Regions from separate parts of the Streptomyces sp. NPDC048650 genome, predicted to be linked through region 2. Evidence: riboswitches for the same ligand, from Rfam matches in the RefSeq annotation. Region 2 holds a riboswitch; the other holds the start of a gene.
What was found. A riboswitch is a leader RNA that binds a small molecule or an ion and turns the genes downstream of it on or off. The one in region 2 is predicted to bind S-adenosylmethionine.
Positions count from the first base shown of each region.

Region 1 (7,675 bases), on a different contig from region 2:
GCTGGTGGCGCACCTGATCCTGGTCTTCTACCACAAGCACACGCAGTTCCCGGGTGCCGGCAAGACCAACAACAACGTCGTGGGCATGCCGCTGCTGCCGGTCTACATGGCGAAGGCCGGAGGCTTCTTCTTCCTGGTCTTCGGTGTGATCTCGGTGATCGCCGCGGTCGCCAGCATCAACCCGGTGTGGGCCATCGGCCCCTACCGTCCGGACCAGGTGTCCACCGGCGCCCAGCCCGACTGGTACATGGGCTTCGCCGAGGGCCTGGTGCGTGTCATGCCGGGCTGGGAGTGGAACTTCTGGGGCCACACCGTCAACTTCGGTGTGCTGATCCCGATCGTGATCTTCCCGCTGGTCCTGGTCGCCATCGCCGTCTACCCGTTCGTCGAGTCCTGGGTCAAGGGCGACAAGCGCGAGCACCACATCCTGGACCGCCCGCGCAACGTCCCGACCCGCACCGGCTTCGGTGTGGCCTGGCTCGTCGCGTACTTCGTGATGCTGATCGGTGGCGGCAACGACCTGTGGGCGACCCACTTCCACCTGTCGCTCAACTCGCTCACCTGGTTCGTCCGGATCGGATTCTTCGTCCTTCCGGTGCTGTCCTTCATCGCCACCAAGCGGATCTGCATGGGTCTGCAGCGGCGTGACCGGGACAAGGTGCTGCACGGCCGCGAGTCGGGCATCATCAAGCGCCTGCCGCACGGTGAGTTCGTCGAGGTCCACGAGCCGCTCGACCAGGAGCAGCTCCACGTGCTCACCCAGCACGAGCAGCCCGCCCCCCTGGAGCTGGGCCCGGAGGTCGACGAGAACGGCGTCGAGCGCAAGCTCACGCGCGCGCAGAAGCTGCGCGCCAAGCTCTCGAAGTCCTTCTACGGCGAGGACAACGTCATCGCCAAGCCCACCGTCGAGGAGTACAAGGAGATCACCAGCGGCCACGGCCACCACTGATCCCCGAGGCGCGCCGGCGCGCCGCCTGCAGTACGCCACCCAGAGGGCCCCGTTTCTCCATCCGGACGGGGCCCTCCGGCGTGCCCGGGGCTCGATAGGGTGAGGTCACAGGCAGTAGAGAAGACCAGGAGCGTGGACCATGAACGTTGTGACCCCGGTTGGCGGCGACAGCGTGGCGGCTCACACCTGGCCGGGCATCCTCAACGACCTGTTGGACGGCCACGACCTCACCGCCGACGACACCGCCTGGGTGATGGACAAGATCATGCGGGGCGAGGCGGGCGACGCCCAGATCGCCGGGTTCGCGGTGGCGCTGCGGGCCAAGGGCGAGACCGTCGCCGAGATCTCCGGACTGGTCCGGACGATGTACGCACACGCCCGGCTGATCAAGGTGCCCGGTCCCAGCGTGGACATCGTCGGCACCGGCGGCGACGGAGCCAAGACCGTCAACATCTCCACGATGTCCTCGATCGTGGTGGCCGGCACCGGCGCCAAGGTCGTCAAGCACGGCAACCGCGCGGCCTCCTCGGCCAGCGGCGCCTCGGACGTCCTGGAGAAGCTCGGCGTCAACCTCGATCTCACCCCGAAGCGGGTCACCGAGGTCGCAGAGGAAGCCGGCATCACCTTCTGCGCCGCGGTGAAGTTCCATCCCTCGCTGCGCCATGTCGCCAACGCCCGCGGCCAGCTCGGCATCCGTACGACCTTCAACGTGCTGGGCCCGCTCACCAACCCGGCCAAGGTCAAAGCCCAGGCCACCGGCGTCGCGGACGCGCGGATGGCGCCGATCCTGGCGGGGGTGCTGGCCGAGCGCGGCTCGTCGGCGCTGGTGTTCCGGGGGGACGACGGGCTCGACGAGCTGACCACCACCGCGACCTCCCGGGTGTGGATCGTGCGGGACGGCGCGGTGCGGGAGGAGCCCTTCGACCCGCGGGACGTCGGCATCGAGCTGGTGCCGGTGGAGGCCCTGCGCGGCGCGGACGCGTCCTACAACGCGGACGTGGCGCGCCGGCTGCTGGACGGCGAGCGCGGGCCGGTGCGCGAAGCGGTGCTGCTGAACGCCGCGGCGGCGCTGGTCGCCCTGGAGCCGTCCGACGCGTCGCTGACGGAGCAGATCCGGGCCGGCATCGACAAGGCCGCCGCGGCCATCGACTCCGGCGAGGCGAAGCGGGTGCTGGAGCGCTGGGTCGCGGCCAGCAACGCCTGAGCGTGCGGTGACGCAGGGTGTGACGCAGGGCTCGGTCCGTCATACGGACCGGGCCTTGCGCCGCACCGGCCGTATGGCATGATTCTGCGCAGGTCACGAGTGACAGCGACATAGGCCCCGGCCCGCTGTCCGGCAACCCTCCGTCCGTGGCGGGGTGCCCCGGGTGATGACCAGGCCGTAGGCAGCGAGGTCTACGGCAAGCGCGGATCCCTCGCCAGGGATCCTGGTCCTCGAGGGAGCACCTTCCGTGATGCAGCGAATGCGATAGGGCCGTCGGCCCCATTCCCGCACCCCCTTTGTCTCTTCACTGCGGCCGTCGCCGTGCCCTTCCGCGCACCCGGCCGCAGTAATTCGCCTGCCTCTCACGGGAGTTCACCATGTCTGTCTCCGCCGTTGCCGCCGACCGTTCCGTTTGTGCCCCGCTGCCGGTTCTGGGACGGGATGTCCTCGTCCCGCTGGTGACCGGCGGCGAGGTCGACTACGCCGCACTGGACTACGCCGCCAGCGCCCCGGCCCTGCAGCGGGTCTGGGACGACGTGGCCGCCTACGCCCCGTACTACGGCAGCGTCCACCGCGGCGCCGGATACCTCTCGCAGCTCTCCACCGACCTCTTCGAGAACAGCCGCAGGACCATCGCCGACTTCCTCGGCTGCCGCGCCGACGACCAGGTGGTCTTCACCCGCTCCACCACCGACTCGCTCAACCTCCTCGCGGCCGCGCTGCCGCAGCACACCCGGGTGTTCGTCTTCGAGACCGAGCACCATGCCTCGCTGCTCCCGTGGGAGCAGCGCGCGGATGCCGCCGTGACGTACCTCAACGCGCCGCGCACGCCGCAGCAGGCGGTGGACACCCTGGAGCAGGCGCTGGCCGAGCGCGAACCGTACGGTCCCGCGCTGGTGTGCGTCACCGGTGCCTCGAACGTGACCGGTGAGCTGTGGCCGGTGCGGGAGTTGGCGGCGGCCGCGCATGCGCACGGCGCCCGGATCGTGCTGGACGCGGCGCAGCTCGCCCCGCACCACCCCGTCGACATCGAGGAGCTGGACGTCGACTGGATCGCCTTCTCCGGGCACAAGCTGTACGCGCCGTTCGGTGCCGGGGTGCTGGCGGGCCGGGCGGACTGGCTGCAGGACGCGGAGCCGTATCTGGCGGGCGGCGGTGCCAGCCGGAAGGTCTCGCGGCGTACGGACGGCGGGGTGGACGTGGAGTGGCACACCACCGCGGCCCGCCACGAGGCCGGTTCGCCGAACGTCATCGGTGCCTACTCCATCGCTTCTGCCTGCCAGGCGCTGACCGAGGCCGGATTCGAGGGACTGGTCGCCCGCGAGCAGGCGCTGATCGCCCGGCTCCGCGCGGGCCTGGCGGAGGTTCCCGAGGTCAACGTCCTGTCCCTGTTCGGCGACGACGCCCCGCGGGTGGGCGTGCTCTCCTTCGTCGTCGAGGGCTGGAACAGCTCGCACTTCGCGGCCGCACTGTCGGCGGAGTACGGGATCGGCGTCCGCGACGGCCTGTTCTGCGCGCACCCGCTCGTACGGACACTGCTGGGCAGCGAGCCGCAGGAGCCGGGGGAGTGCGGCGCTCCGGAGGCGGCGCCCGGCGAGCGGTCGCTGAACGCCATCCGGGTCAGCTTCGGGGCGGGTACCCCCGACGAGCACGTGGAGCGGTTCGTTCGGGCGGTCAAGGAGCTGGTGACGGACGGCGCACGGTGGAACTACCGCACCGAGGAAGGCCGTTGCGTGCCACTGCGGTGACGCCGGTTGGCTTGGGCCCCACGTTTTTGGCTTTCCCGCCGTAGGGGTTTGTCGCCGTGGCGCCTGCGGCCCGTTCGCTGCGCTTTGCTTGGGCCCCTTGTTGTCCGTCCGGCCGTGGTGGTTTGTCGCCGTTGCGCCTGCGGCGGGCTGTGGCCGCTGCGCGGGGCTGTTCGGCTGCGGGACCGGCCCTCCGGACTCCGTCCTGCGGTCCGGCCCCTCTCCGTTGGGGGTGGGAGGGAGACCGGTGGGAATGCATGTCGGTGGTCAGGTGCTGCCTGTGGGCAGATCAGAGAGAAGCCGAAGACGAGGCGTCGGCCCCACCGGTCTTTTCCCCTTCCACTCACGGGAGGGGACGGACCGCAGGACGGAGTCCGGAGGGCCGGCACCGCACCCTACAAACCCACGCCCGCCGCGTGGGGGTACCTCCCACGCCCTTTAGGCAGTGGGGGAGCAACGGCGACGAGCCCCCGCGGCGGGACGGCCGACAACGTGGGGCCCAGGCCAAGCGCAGCGACTAGGCGTCGAGGCCGATGGCGAAGGCCGCTTCGAGGTCGTGATGGGAGTAGGTGCGGAAGGCGATGTGCGTCTCGGTCGAGGCGACGCCGGGCACCTTGCTGATCCGGCCGGGGATGACGTCGGCGAGGTCGTCGTGGGCGGCGACCCGCACCATGGCGATCAGATCGTGCGCGCCGGTGACGGAGTAGACCTCGCTGACACCTTCCAGAGCGGCGATCTTCTCGGCGATCTCCGGGATCTGGTCCACGCTGGTCTTGATGAGCACGATCGACGTGATCACGGCTGGCTCTCTCCCTCGGTCGCCGGTTCGCTCCCCCTGGTGGGCCCCACACTATCCCTCCTGTAACGCACCCATGCGTAGAGGAAGCCGAGCGCGAAGCCGACCACATGGGCGAGGTAGGCGACGCCGGGACCGTTGGGGTCGTCCTGCGCGGCCTGCCACTGCAGCGCGAACCAGAAGAGCAGCACGATCCAGGCGGGGAAGCGCAGCGGCAGGAAGAACAGGAACGGGAAGACGCTGGTGACCCGGGCCTTGGGGAAGAGGAACAGGAAGGCGCCCAGGACGCCGGAGATCGAGCCGGAGGCGCCCACCAGGGTCTGCCCCGAGGCGGCGTGGGCGGCCGCGTAGCCGAGCAGGGCCAAATATCCGACGATGAGATAGAAGGCGGTGAACGGCAGCCGCCCCATCCGGGTTTCCGTCATGCCGCCGAACACATACAAGAACAGCATGTTGCCGAGCAGGTGCAGCCAGCTGCCGTGGATGAACAGCGCGGTCAGCGGGGTGACCAGGGCGCGGGCCGAGCCGCTCCACAGGTCGAGCGGGATCACGCCCCAGCGCTCGAAGTAGGCGGTCTGGGCCCGGAGCAGCGCATCACCGGTGCCGTAGACGTGGTTGAGGCCGGAGGCGGGGCCGATCACGAAGAGCACGCAGCAGAGCCCGATCAGGACGTTCGTCATCCGGGAGAAGACCGCCGTCAGCGAGCGGGCGGGGTGCGAAGGCCGGGGGAGACCGGGGAACAGGGACGGCGGCGTCATGAAGTGATCATGGCGCAATGCGGGCATTCGGGACAGAGTGCCTCGCCGCATCCCGCCTCCTGGGCACGGCCCGCATCGGCCCCCTGTCAGGCCGTAGGGTTACAGGCAGTACTTTGCGTATTTCCGCAGTCCGACGGCGCACCGCGTGAACCCGCACATCAGGACGAGATGACGAGCATGACGAGTACGAAAGAGGACGACACGATGGGTGTTCCCCTGCCGACGGCCGAAACGCGGTGGCGCTGCACGCTCTGCGGCAACCTCACCCGCTTCGACGTGACCCGCCGGTCCAAGGTGGTGGAGTACGTCCACCTCGATCTGGCCGGGGAGCCGGAGGTGGAGGAGCGCGAGGTCCTCAGTGAGAGCATCGAGTCCGTGCGCTGCCGCTGGTGCAATGCGGTCGACCAGATCGAGCTGGTGGACCGGCCGGGCGCGAGCGCCTGAGATCGGAGCGATCGAGCCGTGGTGGAGCGTCCAGAAAGGGAGTCGGGGGCGGCGCAGGCCGACGCATCCGAGGGTGCCGTCGACGAAGCGCTCGACCGCCCGCTGCCCGAGGGCGTACGGCGCCGTGTCGTGGCGCTCACCGCGGAGTCGTTCGGTGCGCTGACGGTCTCCGAACTTCCGCCCCCTTTGCGGCAGTACGCCCGGTTCACCCCCACTCGCCGGGCCAAGTTCGCCGGGAACGCCATGGCCGCGGCGCTGGAGGGCGACGCCGTCTTCCGGCAGCGGATCGCGGGCAAGCTGCGCGAGGCCCAGCCGGAGCTGGCCGCGGCACTGGAGGACGGTACCCCGCCCGCGGCCGCGGATCCGCTGGACGTCGCGGCGGCGGCGTATGTGCTGCGTCCCGAGGGCTGGGTCAAGCTCGTCGCGGCGGCCGGTGAGGAGGCACAGCGGGCGCACGCCGAGCGGGCCGGTCAGGAGGCCGAGCGGGAGCTGACGCGGCTGCGCGACGAGCTGGCCCGCACGCGCGGCGAGGCCCGCGCCGACGTCGACCGGGCGCGCGTCGACCTGGACGCCGCCCGCAAGGAGAACGAATCGCTGCAGCGCAAGCTGCGCAGCGCCCTGAGCGACGTCAAGCGGGGCGAGGCGGGGGTGCGCAAGGCGGAGGCCGCGCTGGAGGCCGCCCGCTCCCAGGCGGCGACCGAGAAGACGCTCGCGGACAGCGAGCTGCGCCGCCTCAAGGCCCGTGTCGCGGAGGTCGAGACCACGCTGGAGACCAGCCGGCGGGCCGCTCGCGAGGGCCGCAGCGTCGAGGACATGCGGCTGCGCCTGCTGCTGGACACGGTGCTGGACGCCGCCCAGGGGCTGCGCCGCGAGCTGGCCCTGCCGCCCGCCAGCGTCCACCCGGCGGACACCGTCGAGGCGGTCGCGCCGGGCAGGATGACGCCCAAGGACATCGCGACCCGGGCACTGTCGGACACCGATCCGGCGCTGCTCGACCAGCTACTGGCGCTGCCCCAGGCGCATTTGGTGGTGGATGGCTACAACGTCACCAAAACCGGCTATCCCACCATGCCTCTGGACAAACAGCGGCTGCGGCTGCTCGGTGGGCTGGCGGTGCTGGCCGCGCAGACGGGTGCGGAGATGACCTGTGTCTTCGACGGTGCGGAGCTGGCGGCGCCGGTGCTCCTCGCGCCCCCGCGCGGCGTCCGGGTCCTCTTCAGCAAACCGGGCGTCACGGCCGATGAGTTGATCCGTCAGCTGGTACGGGCCGAACCGCCCGGCCGTCCGGTGGTCGTGGTCTCCACGGACCGGGAGGTGGCCGACGGCGTCGCGAAGGCGGGTGCCCGGCCGGTCGCATCGGCCCTGCTCCTCAAGCGACTTGCCCGGACCTGACGGTTTCGCGGCCCCGGTGCCGTCCTGTCGGGAAAATCCCGGACCTTCCGTATCGCAGCGTCAATTGACGCTTACTGGCCGTGTGATGTTGGTAAAAGATGGGGTTGGCGGCGCAGTTTTTTCCCGTGGGGATTTGAAGCGATCACAGCTTGGTTACTAAGGTCAGGCCCGAACCTTCATACAGGTGATTATCCAACCGGGATGGTCAGTGAAGGTACCGCCGAGTCCGCGGCGTTCACGCGGAGCCGGGGTTCACCCCCCCACTTCCCGGTAGGCGGCTGGAGGAAGAAGGAGCTCGCCCCCGTGGCGTCCCACCGTCGACCCAAGCAGCCGAGCCGTACTCGCGTGACCGTGCTCACCGCGACCGCCGCCGCGGCCGTCGCCCTC
Region 1 covers NZ_JBICVM010000011.1:253,446-261,120, reverse strand. Annotated here, with positions in the region: gene ACGFML_RS28435 (cytochrome bc complex cytochrome b subunit) at 1-949, shown strand, start outside; gene trpD (anthranilate phosphoribosyltransferase) at 1,089-2,153, shown strand; SAM riboswitch class IV at 2,245-2,362, shown strand; gene ACGFML_RS28425 (aminotransferase class V-fold PLP-dependent enzyme) at 2,531-3,901, shown strand; gene ACGFML_RS28420 (Lrp/AsnC family transcriptional regulator) at 4,416-4,697, opposite strand; gene ACGFML_RS28415 (rhomboid family intramembrane serine protease) at 4,694-5,374, opposite strand; gene ACGFML_RS28410 (hypothetical protein) at 5,657-5,896, shown strand; gene ACGFML_RS28405 (NYN domain-containing protein) at 5,915-7,288, shown strand; gene ACGFML_RS28400 (NlpC/P60 family protein) at 7,592-7,675, shown strand, end outside.
Region 1: it holds a riboswitch for S-adenosylmethionine, as region 2 does, so the genes downstream of both, ACGFML_RS28425 (aminotransferase class V-fold PLP-dependent enzyme) here and thrC (threonine synthase) in region 2, are expected to answer to the same signal.

Region 2 (7,675 bases):
CACCGGAGCCGTCGACGATCGTCGTCTCGTCCTTGGTGATGACGACCTTGCGGGCGCGGCCGAGCAGGTCGAGACCGGCGTTCTCGAGCTTGAGGCCGACCTCCTCGGAGACAACGGTGCCACCGGTGAGGATGGCGATGTCGCCGAGCATGGCCTTGCGGCGGTCACCGAAGCCCGGGGCCTTGACGGCAACGGACTTGAAGGTGCCACGGATCTTGTTGACGACCAGGGTCGACAGGGCCTCGCCCTCGACGTCCTCGGCGATGATCAGCAGCGGCTTGCCGGACTGCATGACCTTCTCGAGCAGCGGAAGGAGGTCCTTCACGTTGCCGATCTTCGAGTTGACGATCAGGATGTACGGGTCGTCGAGCGACGCCTCCATACGCTCCATGTCGGTGGCGAAGTACGCCGAGATGTAGCCCTTGTCGAAGCGCATACCCTCGGTGAGCTCCAGCTCCAGACCGAAGGTCTGGGACTCCTCGACGGTGATGACGCCTTCCTTGCCGACCTTGTCCATCGCCTCGGCGATGAGCTCGCCGATCTGGGTGTCGGCGGCGGAGATGGAGGCGGTGGAGGCGATCTGCTCCTTGGTCTCCACGTCCTTCGCCTGCTCCAGCAGGGCGGCGGAGACAGCCTCGACGGCGCGCTCGATGCCGCGCTTCAGCGCCATCGGGTTGGCACCCGCGGCGACGTTGCGCAGGCCCTCGCGGACCAGAGCCTGGGCCAGGACGGTCGCGGTCGTCGTGCCGTCACCGGCGACGTCGTCCGTCTTCTTCGCGACCTCCTTGACCAGCTCGGCGCCGATCTTCTCGTACGGGTCCTCGAGCTCGATCTCCTTGGCGATGGACACACCATCGTTGGTGATCGTGGGGGCGCCCCACTTCTTCTCGAGGACGACGTTGCGGCCCTTGGGGCCGAGGGTGACCTTGACGGCGTCGGCGAGCTGGTTCATCCCGCGCTCGAGACCGCGCCGTGCCTCCTCGTCGAACGCGATGATCTTGGCCATGTGAAGTGGTCCTCCCGGACATCGGGGTGGATTGCTCCGGACCGCGCTGGCGCCCGCGACGGACGGTCTGCTTGCCGTGTGGTTCCTTGCCCCACCCGGCCCGCGGACCTCGCCGACCCGATCCTTGGTTATCACTCTCAACCGGAGAGTGCTAACGCCAATGATTAGCACTCGACCCCCGAGAGTGCAAGCGGCTCCGGCAGGAGCCTCCCTCCGGGGCGGTGGTCGGGCGACGGGCGGGCGCAAGCGGCTCCGGCAGGAGCCTCCACGGGGTGGCCCGCCCGGGCGGGGACGGGGCCCGGCACGTCAGAAGGTCCGCACCCCTTCAGGGGTGCGGACCTTCACGACGCTGCAGTCGGTCGGCGCCTCAGCCGGCCACCCGGACCATGTCCGCCTGCGGCCCCTTCTGGCCCTGCGAGATCTCGAACTCGACCCGCTGACCTTCCTCAAGGGTGCGGTAGCCGTCCATCTGAATCGCGCTGTAGTGGACGAATACATCCGCACCACCGTCGACCGCGATGAAGCCGTACCCCTTCTCCGCGTTGAACCACTTGACGGTGCCCTGAGCCATGCCTAACTCCCCTATTACTGGCCCTTGCGCAGGACCGCACTCCGCGGACCCGGGTCAGACCTCACCCCGCGAAAGGCTTGTGGGGTGTGCGCCGGAACGCGTCGACCGCCGCTGAATGTATCTGCACAGATGCCCAGCGCAACAGGTCAATCGGACGAGAATTCTGGCGCTGGAGAACCGGTAATTATGCGGCGAAGTCCCATTACGGCGGGGCAAGTCGGGCCGGGCATAGTTCGCGTATCCGACAATTGCTGCACACAGTTTGGGCACAACTCGGGGCGATCACATATGCGTTGGGCACGCGCGCAGAGCGGTACGAGGGTCGTACGGGGGTTGTACGAGGGCTCGTACGGCGGCGATCACGCCAATGGTATCGCCTTTCGCAACATGGAATTGCCCCATCCGCTTTTGGGCGGATGGGGCAATTCCAGTCATGCACGACGAGATATGGCGCAAAACAGCGCCCGGTGGTCAGCCGTTCAGCAACCGCCGGCCACCGCGGGAATGATGGAGATGCCCGCGCCCTCCGGAGTGGGCGTCTCCAGGCCCTGCTCGAAGCGGACGTCGTCGTCGTTGACGTAGACGTTCACGAACCGGCGCAGCTTGCCCGCGTCGTCCAGCACACGGGCCGCGATGCCGGTGTGGTTCTTCTCCAGGTCGGAGATCACCTCGGCGAGGGTCGCGCCCTCGGCGGCGACCTCGGCCTGGCCCTCGGTGTACGTGCGGAGGATGGTGGGGATGCGGACCTTGACGCTCATGGGTTCTGCCTTCCAGCGACTGCGGGATACGGGTTCGAAGGTACGGACCGGGGCTCAGCCGGCCAGGCCGGCGGCGCGGAACGCGTCCAGGTCGGGCCGGATGGTGGCCGTGGGCCCGGTGGCGACGGCGTCCAGGGTCTTGAGGCCGTCACCCGTGTTGAGGACGACGGTGGTCAGGGCCGGGTCGAGCAGGCCGTCCTCGATGAGCTTCTTGGTGACGCCGACGGTCACGCCACCCGCGGTCTCCGCGAAGATCCCTTCCGTCCGTGCCAGCAGCTTGATGGCGTCGACGACCTGCTCGTCGTTGACATCCTCCACCGCACCGCCCGTACGGCGCGCGATGTCCAGCACATACGGCCCGTCGGCCGGGTTGCCGATGGCCAGCGACTTGGCGATGGTGTTCGGCTTCTGCGGGCGGACGACGTCGTGCCCGGCCTTGAAGGCGGTGGAGACCGGCGAGCAGCCCTCCGCCTGGGCGCCGAAGATCTTGTACGGCTTGTCCTCGACCAGGCCGAGGGCGATCAGCTCCTTGAGCCCCTTGTCGATCTTCGTGAGCTGCGAGCCCGAGGCCACCGGGATCACGATCTGGTCCGGCAGCTGCCAACCCAGCTGCTCGCAGATCTCGTACGACAGCGTCTTGGAACCCTCGCCGTAGTAGGGGCGCAGGTTGACGTTCACAAAGCCCCAGCCCTCGCCGAGCGGGTCGCCGATGAGCTCGGAGCAGAAGCGGTTGACGTCGTCGTAGTTGCCCTCGATGCCGACCAGGTCGCCGCCGTAGACCGCGGCCATGACGACCTTGCCGGCCTCCAGGTCGTGCGGGATGAAGACGCAGGACTTGAATCCGGCGCGGCGGGCCGCGGCGCCGACGGCGCCCGCGAGGTTGCCGGTGGAGGAGCAGGAGAGCGTGGTGAAGCCGAAGGCGCGGGCGGCCTCGACGGCGATCGCCACGACCCGGTCCTTGAAGGAGTGCGTCGGGTTGCCGGAGTCGTCCTTGACGTACAGGCCGCCGGTGACGCCCAGCTCGGCGGCGAGCCGGTCGGCCTTGACCAGCTTGGTGAAGCCGGGGTTGAGGTTCGGCTTGTCGGCGACGTCGGCGGGGACGGGCAGCAGCGGGGCGTAGCGCCAGATGTTGTTCGGACCGGCCTCGATCCGCTTCCTCAGCGCCTCGGGGTCGCCGCTCGGCAGTTCGTACGCCACTTCGATCGGCCCGAAACATTCCTGGCACGCGAAGATCGGGCCGAGATCGAAACGCTGCCCGCACTCGCGGCAGGAGAGCCCGACGGCCGGTCCCAGAGCGACGGTGGAGGCGTTTACGGCGGTTTCGGTGACTTGCACAGCCATGGAGGCGAGGCCCTTTCTCCTCATCTTCCTCGCGACGCATCTCGTCACGAGACGGATTTGGCACCTTCCCTAGCCGGGAGCCTCGCGCGCGGGACGTCAGCGTCCTGGCGGCAAGACCGGCTGGAGGGTTGCCGGGGCTTCAACGGGCCGTATCCCTCTGCCCCTCTGGATGAGCGGTATGGCGCTGGATCGAAACCCAGGCGTTTGTGGCGGTGACCCCGGCATGCGACGGTCATCCGCGTTGTTCAAGACTGTAACCGAAGGCACTGACGGTTGAGATAGTCGTCCGAACCGCGAGATGGATCACAGCGGGTCGCTGATCCGGCGGCCACCGAGGAGTCGTAGACGTGCTGGAAGAGGTGGAGCGCTGGCTCAGCAGCCGCTCCTGGTCCGCGGCGGACCGTCCGCTGGGGCGACTGCTGGAGGCGAAGCGCCAGACCGGCCGCACGGTCAGCGTAGTGCTGCCCGCCCTTGACGAGGAGGCGACGGTCGGCGCGATCGTCACAGCCATCCGCCGGGATCTGATGACCGACTCCGTCCCGCTGGTCGACGAGCTGGTGGTGCTGGACTCGGGGTCCACCGACCGGACGGCCGAGGTCGCGGCGGCGGCGGGCGCCCGCGTCGTCCACCGCGACAGCGTGCTGCCCCGGCTTCCCGCCCTCCCCGGCAAGGGCGAGGTCCTGTGGCGCTCCCTGCTCGCCACCACCGGCGACATCATCTGCTTCATCGACGCCGACCTGCGGGAATTCTCGGCCACCTTTGTCTCCGGGATCCTCGGCCCGCTGCTGACGGACCCCGACATCGACTTCGTCAAGGCGATGTACGACCGCCCCCTGGAAGCGGGCGGCGAAGGGGCCGGCGCCGGCCAGGGCGGTCGCGTCACGGAGCTGGTCGCCCGGCCGCTGCTCAACCTCCACTGGCCCCAGCTGGCCGGCTTCGTCCAGCCGCTGGGCGGCGAGTACGCGGCCCGCCGCTCCCTCCTGGAACGCCTGCCCTTCCCGGTCGGCTACGGCGTCGAGCTCGGCCTGCTGGTCGACGCCCTGCACACGGTGGGCCTGGACGGTCTCGCCCAGGTGGACGTGGGGGTGCGCAAGCATCGCCACCAGGACGGCCAGGCCCTGGGCCGGATGGCGGCCGCCATCTACCGCACCGCCCAGCTCCGCCTCGCCCGCGGCCACCTGGTCCGCCCCCGGCTGACCCAGTTCGACCGCGGGGAGCGCGGGTTCGTCCCGCGCACGTCGGACGTGGACACCGAGGAACGCCCCCCGATGGCCGATATTCCGGAGTACGCGGAGCGGCGGGCGGCCTGAGCGGCGGACCCGGCCGGTTTCCGTACGTTTGCGCGGATCCACTGCGGGTTAGTGTCGCGACATGGTTTCCGAGCGCAGTGCGGTCCAGCCGGGTGCCGAGGTCCTCGTCGCCTCCAATCGCGGTCCGGTCTCCTATGCCCTGGGGGAGGACGGCGCCCTGACCGCCAAGCGCGGCGGCGGCGGCCTGGTCTCCGGGCTGTCGGCCATCGGTCCGGACACGGACGCGGTGTGGGTGTGCGCGGCGCTCGGTGCGGGTGACCGCGAGGCCGTGCGGCGGAGCGGTGGCGCGCTGGATCCGGCGGACACCGGCGGGCAGCGGGTCCGGATGCTGGACATTCCGGCGGAAGTCCATGCGGACGCCTACAACGGAATCGCCAACTCCGTGCTGTGGTTCGTCCATCACATGCTGTATCAGACGCCGCTGGAGCCGGCGTTCGACACGGAGTTCCGCACACAGTGGGCGTCGTACGAGACGTACAACGCCGCCTTCGCCGAGGCGCTGGCGGAGGCCGCGGCGCCCGGGGCGGCCGTTCTCGTGCAGGACTACCACCTCGCGCTGGTGCCCAAGATGCTCCGCGATCTCCGCCCCGACCTGCGGATCGCGCATTTCTCGCACACACCGTGGGCGCCCGCCGAGTACTTCGCGATGCTGCCGGACGACATCCAGCGCAAGCTGGCGGCGGGCATCCTCGGTGCCGACCGGGCCAATTTCCTGACCGAGCGGTGGGCGCGGGCGTTCATGGGCTGCTGTCAGCAGGCGCTGGGAGCGGACTGCGAGGCGCACCGGCCGGACGACGGGGCGCCGTACCTCACGTCGACGGGGCCCGCGCCGCACACGACCCGGATCGGGGTGTACGGACTCGGCGCCGACGCGGAGTTCCTGCGGGAGCGGGCGCACCGTCCGGATGTCGAGGAGCGGCTCGCGGCGCTGCGCGAGCAGATCGGCGGTCCGGACCGCAAGACCATCGTGCGGGTGGACCGCACCGAGCTGTCGAAGAACATCGTGCGCGGTCTGCTCGCCTACCGACGGCTGCTCGCGGACCGGCCCGAGTGGCGCGAGCGGGTGGTGCACATCGCCTTCGCCTATCCCTCGCGCCAGGACCTGGCCGTCTACCGCGACTACACCGCACAGGTCGGACGGCTGGCCGAGGAGATCAACTCCGAGTACGGCACGGCGGGTTGGCAGCCGGTGGTGCTGCACGTCAAGGACGACTTCGCCCGCTCTCTCGCCGCCTACCGGCTCGCGGACGTGGCACTCGTCAACCCGATCCGGGACGGGATGAATCTGGTCGCCAAGGAGATTCCGGTGGTCTCCGAGCGCGGCTGTGCGCTGGTGCTCTCCCGGGAGGCGGGCGCCCACCAGGAGTTGGGCGAGGACGCGATCGGCGTCAATCCGTACGACATCAACGCCACGGCCGAGGCCCTGCACGAGGCCCTGTCGATGGACGACGCGGAGCGGGCCGCGCGCTGCGGCCGGCTGGCCGCGGCCGCCACCGCGCTGCCGCCGGCCCGGTGGTTCCTGGACCAGCTGCGCGCGTTGACGGCCTGAGCGGGGTCAGTCTCCGGCCAGGCTCTCGGCGAGCGCGTCCAGCAGCCCGACCACGCCCGCCGGTCCGTCGACCACCAGGTCGGCCCGCTCGGCCAGTTCGGTGACCTCGTTGCTGCCGCTGCACACCAGAAGCCCGGCCAGGCCCTCGGCGCGGAGTTTGTCGACGGCGGCGAAGGCGGCCAGATCGCCGAGGTCGTCGCCGGCGTAGACGACGGTGGCGGCGCCGGTCTCCTGGATCCAGTCGGCCAGGGCCACGCCTTTGTCCATGCCCGGCGGGCGGATTTCCAGGACCAGGCGGCCCGGCTCGACGATCAGGCCGTGGCGTTCGGCGAGGGCGGCGAGCGGGGCGCGGAGGGTGTCGAAGGCTCCCTGGGGGTCCGTGGCGCGGCGGGTGTGGATGGCGACGGCGCGGCCGCCCTTGCGCTCGATGGCGGTCTCCACCCAGGTGCCGTGCCAGACGCCGGAGCGGTCCAATACGCCGGGGAGTTCGGCCTGTATGGCGGCGATGCCGGGGTGCGGGGCGGGAGCCTGGACGGTGCCGGTGGCCGCTTCCCAGCGCTCGGCGCCGTAGTGGCCGAGGACGGTGAGGTGGTCCAGGCCGGGCACGGCGTCGAAGCCGCCGAGGCGGACCGCGAGGGTGGCCGGGCGGCCGGTGATCACGGCTGCGGCGCGCAGATGCGGGACGAGGCGGCCCAGGGCGGCGGTGGCGCCGGCGTGGGCGCGGGCCTTTTCCGGGTCGGGGACGATCTCGGCGAGGGTGCCGTCGAAGTCGAGGGCGATGACGGCGCGTTCGGGAGCGGCCAGGAGGGCGGCGAGCCCTTCGCGGCCGGCGTCGGTCTGCGGTGTCGGGAGGGGATGCGGCGCGTTCGGGGGACTGCCCATGGCGCCGACCCTACCGGCGGGGTGCGGGCGCATGCCGGGTGCACGGGGGCACAGGGTGTCGGCGGCTCGGTCGGCGCCCTGCCCGGTGGTGCGCGGGCGACGGGAGGTCGCGCGGGTCAGCGGCGGGCACGGCGGGCGTCGCGTACCCGGCGCAGGCGGTTGACGGTGACGGGGTCGTGGGCGAGGGCGCGCGGGTCGTCCAACAGGGCGTTCAGGGCCTGGTAGTAGCGGGTCGGGGAGATGCCGAGCCGCTCGCGG
Region 2 covers NZ_JBICVM010000001.1:150,307-157,981, reverse strand. Annotated here, with positions in the region: gene groL (chaperonin GroEL) at 1-1,006, opposite strand, end outside; gene ACGFML_RS00815 (cold-shock protein) at 1,374-1,577, opposite strand; gene ACGFML_RS00810 (MoaD/ThiS family protein) at 2,057-2,335, opposite strand; gene thrC (threonine synthase) at 2,390-3,676, opposite strand; SAM riboswitch class I at 3,694-3,852, opposite strand; gene ACGFML_RS00800 (glucosyl-3-phosphoglycerate synthase) at 4,024-4,986, shown strand; gene ACGFML_RS00795 (trehalose-6-phosphate synthase) at 5,048-6,535, shown strand; gene otsB (trehalose-phosphatase) at 6,542-7,417, opposite strand; gene ACGFML_RS00785 (DUF3263 domain-containing protein) at 7,534-7,675, opposite strand, start outside.